DNA from 2 places in the Micromonospora sp. WMMD1274 genome. Region 2 is predicted to be linked to the other one. Evidence: riboswitches for the same ligand, from Rfam matches in the RefSeq annotation. Region 2 holds a riboswitch; the other holds the start of a gene.
The links. Region 2 has a riboswitch for cobalamin ahead of ACN27D_RS01630 ((2Fe-2S) ferredoxin domain-containing protein). Riboswitches for the same ligand answer to the same signal wherever they lie in the genome.
Positions count from the first base shown of each region.

Region 1: linked by a shared signal. The riboswitch ahead of ACN27D_RS29150 (ribonucleoside-diphosphate reductase subunit alpha) and the one ahead of ACN27D_RS01630 ((2Fe-2S) ferredoxin domain-containing protein) in region 2 are both predicted to bind cobalamin.

Region 1 covers NZ_JBMHMG010000001.1:6,183,662-6,187,061, forward strand. Annotated here, with positions in the region: gene ACN27D_RS29150 (ribonucleoside-diphosphate reductase subunit alpha) at 1-2,210, opposite strand, end outside; cobalamin riboswitch at 2,325-2,540, opposite strand; gene ACN27D_RS29155 (PrsW family intramembrane metalloprotease) at 2,660-3,400, shown strand, end outside.
Region 2 covers NZ_JBMHMG010000001.1:439,169-442,568, forward strand. Annotated here, with positions in the region: gene cobN (cobaltochelatase subunit CobN) at 1-805, opposite strand, end outside; gene ACN27D_RS01630 ((2Fe-2S) ferredoxin domain-containing protein) at 802-1,446, opposite strand; cobalamin riboswitch at 1,570-1,751, opposite strand; gene ACN27D_RS01635 (sulfite reductase subunit beta) at 1,799-2,677, shown strand; gene ACN27D_RS01640 (precorrin-8X methylmutase) at 2,674-3,339, shown strand; gene ACN27D_RS01645 (precorrin-2 C(20)-methyltransferase) at 3,336-3,400, shown strand, end outside.

The DNA.
Region 1 (3,400 bases), 5.7 Mb from region 2:
TACATCGAGGAGAGCTTGCCGATGGTCGGCGCGCTCAGGAACAGGTTCAGCGACTGGGACTGGTCGACGAAGGGCGCCCGCGCGGCGGCCAGGTCGATCAGCGCCCGCTGCGGCAGCTCCCAGGCGGTGCGGAACAGCTCCCGCACCGGCGCGGGCAGCTCGGTGATGTCCTGCACCGAGCCCTCGGCCCGCTTGATCCGGTCGCGGACCTGCGGCGTCCACAGCCCGCGCGCCTTCAGCTCCCGCACCAGGTACGTGTTGACCTGGAGGAACTCCCCGGACATGGTCTCGCGCTTGAACAGGTTGGACACCTGCGGCTCGACGCACTCGTAGCACCCGGCGATGGACGCGATGGTGGCGGTCGGCGCGATCGCCACCAGCAGCGAGTTGCGCAGCCCGTGCGCGGCGATCCGCTCGCGCAGCGCCGCCCACCGCTGCGTCTGCGCCGGCTCCGCGCCCCACAGGTCCGGGTGCAGGTCACCCTTGGCGGCCCGGGTCTGCGGGTACGCCGGATGCGGGCCGAACTGCTCGGCCAGCCCGGCGGAGGTCTCCAGCGCGGTCAGCAGGATCTCCTCCTGCACGCGGGTGGACAGCTCCCGGGCCTGGGCCGAGTCGAACGGCAGGCGCAGCGTGAAGAACGCGTCCTGCAACCCCATCAACCCGAGCCCGACCGGCCGCCAGCGCGGGTTCGACGCCGCCGCCTGCTCGGCCGGGTAATAGTTGATGTCGATCACCCGGTCGAGGAAGACCACCGCCGTACGCACGGTGGCGCGCAGCCGCTCCCAGTCCACCCCGTCGGCGGTGACGTGGGCGCCGAGGTTCACCGAGCCGAGGTTGCACACGGCGGTCTCGGTGTCGTCGTTCACCTCCAGGATCTCCGTGCACAGGTTGGACAGGTGGATCACGTTGCCCGGCTCACCGGTCTGGTTGGACAGCCGGTTCGCGGCGTCCTTGAACGTCATCCAGCCGTTTCCGGTCTGCGCGAGCGTGCGCATCATCCGCCCGTACAGGTCCCGGGCCCGCACCGTGCGGACCGCGTTCTTCTCGGCCGCCCGGTACGCGGCGTCGAACGCCTCGCCGTACAGGTCGGGCAGCTCCGGGGCGTCCGACGGGTCGACCAGCGACCACTCGCCGTCGGCCTCGACCCGGCGCATGAACTCGTCCGGGATCCAGTTGGCCAGGTTGAGGTTGTGCGTACGCCGCGACTCCTCGCCGGTGTTGTCCCGCAGCTCCAGGAACTCCTCCACGTCCGGGTGCCACGGCTCCAGGTAGACGCAGGCCGCGCCTTTGCGCCGGCCGCCCTGGTTGACCGCGGCCACCCCGGCGTCGAGCGTCTTGAGGAACGGCACGATGCCGTTGGATCGGCCGTTGGTGCCCCGGATCAGCGCGCCCCGGCCGCGCACCCGCGACCAGGCGATGCCGATGCCGCCGGAGAACTTCGACAGCTTCGCCACCTGGTGGTACCGCTCGTAGATCGAGTCCAGCTCGTCGCGCGGCGAGTCGACCAGGAAGCACGACGACATCTGGGTGTGCCGGGTGCCGGAGTTGAACAGCGTGGGGGAGCTGGGCAGGTAGGCCAGACTGGACATCAGCCGGTAGAACCCGACCGCCTCGCCGGGGGTGCGGGACAGCCCGCAGGCCACCCGCAGCAGCCAGTACTGCGGCGTCTCCACCACCAGCCGGGTCTGGGGGTGCCGCAGCAGGTAGCGGTCGGCCACCGTGCGCAGTCCGAAGTACTCGAACCGCAGGTCGCCGTCCGGGTCCACGGCGTCGTCGAGCTTGCGGGCGTGCCGGGCCACGAACGCGGCCGTCTCGTCGCCGATCAGGCCCAGCCCGTGCGCGTACGCGATCGACTGGCTGAAGCTCGCCACGCCCTGGCCGCGGACCTCCTTGTCCACGTACGCGGCGAGCAGCCGCGCCGCCAGCTTCGAGTACTGCGGCTCCTCGCCGATCAGCTCCGCCGCGGTCTGGATCGACAACCGGTCCAGCTCGGCGGTGGTCGCCCCGTCGTAGAGCCCGCTTATCGTCTTGGTGGCCACCCGCAGCGGGTCCACCTCGTCCAGGTCGGCGACCCAGCGCTCGACCGCCCGGACGATCTTGTTGACGTCCACCGGCTCGGTGTCGCCGTCCCGCTTGCGTACCCGCATCGCCGGGCGGCGGGCCTCGGACCCGGCGGTCCCGGACGGGGGACTCTCCTGTACGACAGTCATGACCTCTCCTCGCTGTCACCGTCTGGAGACGGCGGGAGACGCCAACGGGCGCGGCACGGCCGGCCCGGCTGCTGGCGTCGGTCGTCCCGCGCGACCTCCGACCGCCGTACGCCGGAGGCGCACGGCGCGCTGGCAGGTCTTCGGACTCGCGGGCCCGACCGGGGTCGCCGGTCGCCTACCGGCCGTCGCTTCCCAGGCCGGTGGCCCAGTGCTGTTGACGGCTGTCGTTCCCACTCACCGCTGCGGGGCAGTCCCGGACTTCCACCGGGTTCCCTCTTGCCTCGGCCCGCCCCGAAGGGCTCGGCCGAACCAGCTGCGGCACCACCATATATGGCGGTGAGGGCTTGCGTGCAACACCAGATGTCGTGTCGGCGTGTCGGAATGATCTCACCGTCCACAGTGCCCACCCCCGATTCGGGCGCGGCCCGGCGGGCGCGATACTCGGCGGTATGGGGAATACCGGGCGCCGCTGGGCGTGGGTGGCGGTCCTGCTCGTCGGCGTCGGGCTCCACCTGCTGGTGCTGGAGACACTCGCCGGCACCGGGACCGTCACGTTCGTACCGGCGCTGATCGTGCTCGGCGCGTCCGTCGCACCCGCCACGTTCCTGGCCTTCGCCCAGGGGCGGCCGGCCCGCCGCCCGGTCCCCGGCTCCGTCGTCGGCGTCGCCGCGCTCCTCGGCGGTGTGATCGGCGTGGTCGCCGCCGGCTGGCTGGAGTACGGCACCCTGCACCGCCTCGGCGTCCTGCCGATGGCGCTCGTCGGCCTGGCCGAGGAGACCGCCAAGCTGATCGTGCCGGCCGGCATTCTGCTGCTGTGGCGGCGGCACCCGTCCCCGGCGCAGGGGCTGGTGATCGGCGTGGCCTCCGGCGCCGGGTTCGCCGCGCTGGAGACCATGGGCCACGCGTTCGCCGCGTTCGTCGGGTCGGAGGGCAACCTCGGCGCGGTCGAGCGGACGCTGCTGGTACGCGGTCTCACCGCGCCCGCCGCGCACCTGGCGTGGACCGGGCTGACCGCCGCCGCGCTGTTCACGTTCGCCGCCGCGCCCGGCGGCCGCAGACTGGCGGCGTTCCTGCTCACCTTCGCCGCCGCCGTCACGCTGCACACCTGCTGGGACACGTTCGGCACCCAGCCCGCGTACGTGTTCATCGGCGGCGTGTCACTGGGCTGGGTGCTGCTGCGCCTGCACCTG
Region 2 (3,400 bases):
AGTCCAGCGGGGTGACGCCGTCGTCGGAGGCCTCCCACCAGGCCTTCGTCGAGGTCAGCGCGAGTGCCTGCAGTACGGGGACGTCCAGTGTCCGGAGCCGTTCGACGTCCCACGACTCGTCGTCCCCGCCGGCGCCGACCGCGGCAGGTTTGGAGCCTCCGGCCGCGAGCACGGTGACGATGATCGCGTCGAGGGTGGCGAGTTCGTCGAACAGGTCGTCGGGGGCCGCGCGCAGCGACGATACGAAGATGGGGACGCCGGTGGCCTTACCGGTGGCGTCGACCGCATCGGCCAGGTCGCGGGCGAAGCTGTGGTTGCCGCTCACCTCATGGGCCCGGTAGTACACGATGCCGACGCGCGGCCGGTCGCCGGCCGCCTTACGGGATACCCCCCACTCGGGCAGCACTGCCGGGGGATCGAAGCCCTCGCCGGTCAGCAGCACGGTGTCGGATAGGAAGGCGTGCAGCTGCCGCAGGTTCTCCGGGCCGCCTTCGGCGAGGTAACGGTGAGCTTCGGCGCACACCCCGATCGGAGCTGTCGACAGTTCCATCAGGGCGGCGTTGGGCGTACGTTCACCGCCGAGCACCACGCAGGGACGGCCGGACGCGTGGACTAGCGCGGTGAGGTCGCGAACGTCCTCGGGTGATCCGAGCACACGCAGCACGACGAGATCCGCGTCGGCGACGAGCGCGTCGCGGCGCTCGTCGCTGGCCCGGGCGGGGTTCAGCCAGGAGTAGCCCGCGGCGCTGGCACGTGCCGAGAGCAGGTCGGTGTCCGAGGTCGACATCAGAGCGATACGGGTCATGCTTCTCCTTCCATGGGCGTAGGCATGCGCAGGTCGTGGACGGGCAGGCCAGCACCTAGGTGCTGGCGAACCAGCCGCTCGGCGCTGTCGGGGCCCACCGGGCCGTACCAGGTGCCGTCGGGATGCACCACGACCACCGGCCCGTGGTTGCACGGGAACAGGCAACCGGTCTGCGCCATGAGGACGTCGGCATCGGTGAGGCCCGCCGCCACGAGACAGCGGAGGATCTCTGAGTACGTCTTGTCCGCCCCATGGGCGCTGCACCGCGGGCCACGACAGACCAACAAGTGATGTCGGTACCGCGGCGGCCTCTCCCAGGCCGGTGACGAGAGCGGCGCCTCGCCGCCAGTGATGGTGCGCCCGCCGAGTTCGATCAGCGGCGGGTCAACCTGCTGTCGACGCCAGTGGCCGGCGACCCGCCCGATCCAGGATCGCGCATACGCACGCTCATCTGTGCTCACCGCCTCCAGCTGGATGGCGCGGACGCCGTCAGCGTGCAGTCGATTGAGCAGGTGGGTCAGCGTCGGTTCACCGCCTTGCAGAAAGGCCAGCTGAGCACCGGCGGCTTGCGCCCGCCGGTGCAACTGGTCGGTGCGGGCGGCGTCCTGCAGCAGCGTCGCAACATGGACGAGCACGCTCACGGCTGCCGCTGCCCCGTCGCACGGTCGGTGAGGTTGTACCGCTCGACGGCGGCTGAAGGTGCGCGCACGTGTTCCCCTTACGAGGTCGGGGGCTGTTTCGCGAAGCCCGGTCAGACCAGACGGCGGGTGCCGTGAGGGCCAGCAGGTCTTCGGACTCGGGATCGTCCGGACGGAGCGCCTTCCCAGACCGGTTGGTCCAGTGGCATCGTGTTCCGCCCGTCACCCACACCGCTGCGCGTCAGTCCCGGATTCGCACCGGGTTCCCTGGCTCATCGCTGAGTTCGACTGGCGAGAGGACCGTAGCAGCCCAGCCGTCGGGCAGGGAACCGCCGGATCCTGGCACCATGGCACCATGACCCCACGCACCCGACGTGACCGGTGTCCCGGCCTGCTGCGTCCGTGGATTGCCGAGGACGGCGCACTGATCCGCGTACGGTTGCCGGGGGGTACCCTTCCCACCGGCGCGCTCGTCGCTCTATCAAACGTGGCCGAGCAGCACGGCGACGGTGCGATACGTCTGACCAGCCGCGCCAACCTCCAGCTGCGGGGCTTTGACCACGACGGCGAGTTTCTGCCCGACCCGGTCGTTGGCGCGGTGATGGCCACGGGTCTGCTCCCAATGCCGTCCCACGAGCGGGTGCGCAACATCATGGTCTCGCCGCTGACCGGACGGGCCGGTGGACGGGCCGACCTGCGGCCGGTCGTGCGCCGACTGGATGAACTGGTGTGCGCCGAGGCCGGTCTCGCCGGGCTGCCCGGCCGATTCCTGTTCGTCCTCGACGACGGGCGCGGCGACGTCGCTGGACGCGACCTCGACCTCGGCCTGGTCGCCGTCGACGCCGACCGTGCCCAGATCCGCGCCAGCCGCTCGGCCTGGGGCGATGTGGTGACCCTCGACCGGGCCGCGCCGGCCCTGACGAGGCTCGCCGCTCGTTTCGTCGAGGCCGCCGGAACGCAGCGGGGGTCCCCGTGGCACGTTGACGAGCTGCCAGGAGGCGGCGAAACCCTGCTGGGCAACCGCATCGAGGCCCTCCCCGGCACCCGGGTGGCCACCGGCCCGCCGGCCCTTGGCAGGATCACTCAGGACGACGGGCGCCACGCGCTGCACCTCGCCGTGCCCGGCAGCGGCCTGGACCGGCGCCTGGTGAACGAGATTGCCGCCTGGGGCGCCCCGCACGTCGTCGTCACACCGTGGCGCACACTGATCGTGCCCGACCTGGAGAAAGCATGACCCTCGCCCCACCGACACGCCGCTACGATTACGTGACCGACGGCGCGCAGATCTACGTCGACTCGTTCGCGACCATCCGCGCCGAGGCCGACCTGTCGGGCATCCCGGTCAACGCGGAGAAGGTCGCGGTCCGGATGATCCACGCGTGCGGGCAGACCGACCTGGCTCGCGACCTGGTCATCCACCCGGCGCTGGTCGCCACGGCCCGCTCGGCGCTGCGGTCGGGCGCCCCGATCCTCACCGATGCCCACATGGTCGCCGCGGGCGTGACCCGGGCCCGACTGCCGCGCGACAACGAGGTCCGCTGCCTGCTGCGCGACCCGCGCGTCCCCGGCCTCGCCCAGGGCTGGTCGACCACGCGCTCGGCCGCCGCCGTCTCGCTGTGGGCCGAACACCTCCAAGGCGCCGTCGTCGCGTTCGGCAACGCGCCAACCGCGCTGTTCCACCTGCTGGAGATGCTGCGCGACGGCGCACCGCGGCCGGCGGCGGTCATCGGCACCCCGGTCGGCTTCATCGGGGCCGCTGAGGCCAAGCAGGCGCTGATCGACCTTGCCGGCGACGACCCGAACCTCGACGTGCCATACCTCGTCGTCACCGGCCGCCGCGGCGGCTCGGCGATGGCCGCCTCGGCCCTCAACGCCCTCGCACAGGAGCAGGAATGAGTGGCGTCCTCTACGGCGTCGGCGTCGGCCCCGGCGATCCCGAACTGATCACGCTCAAGGC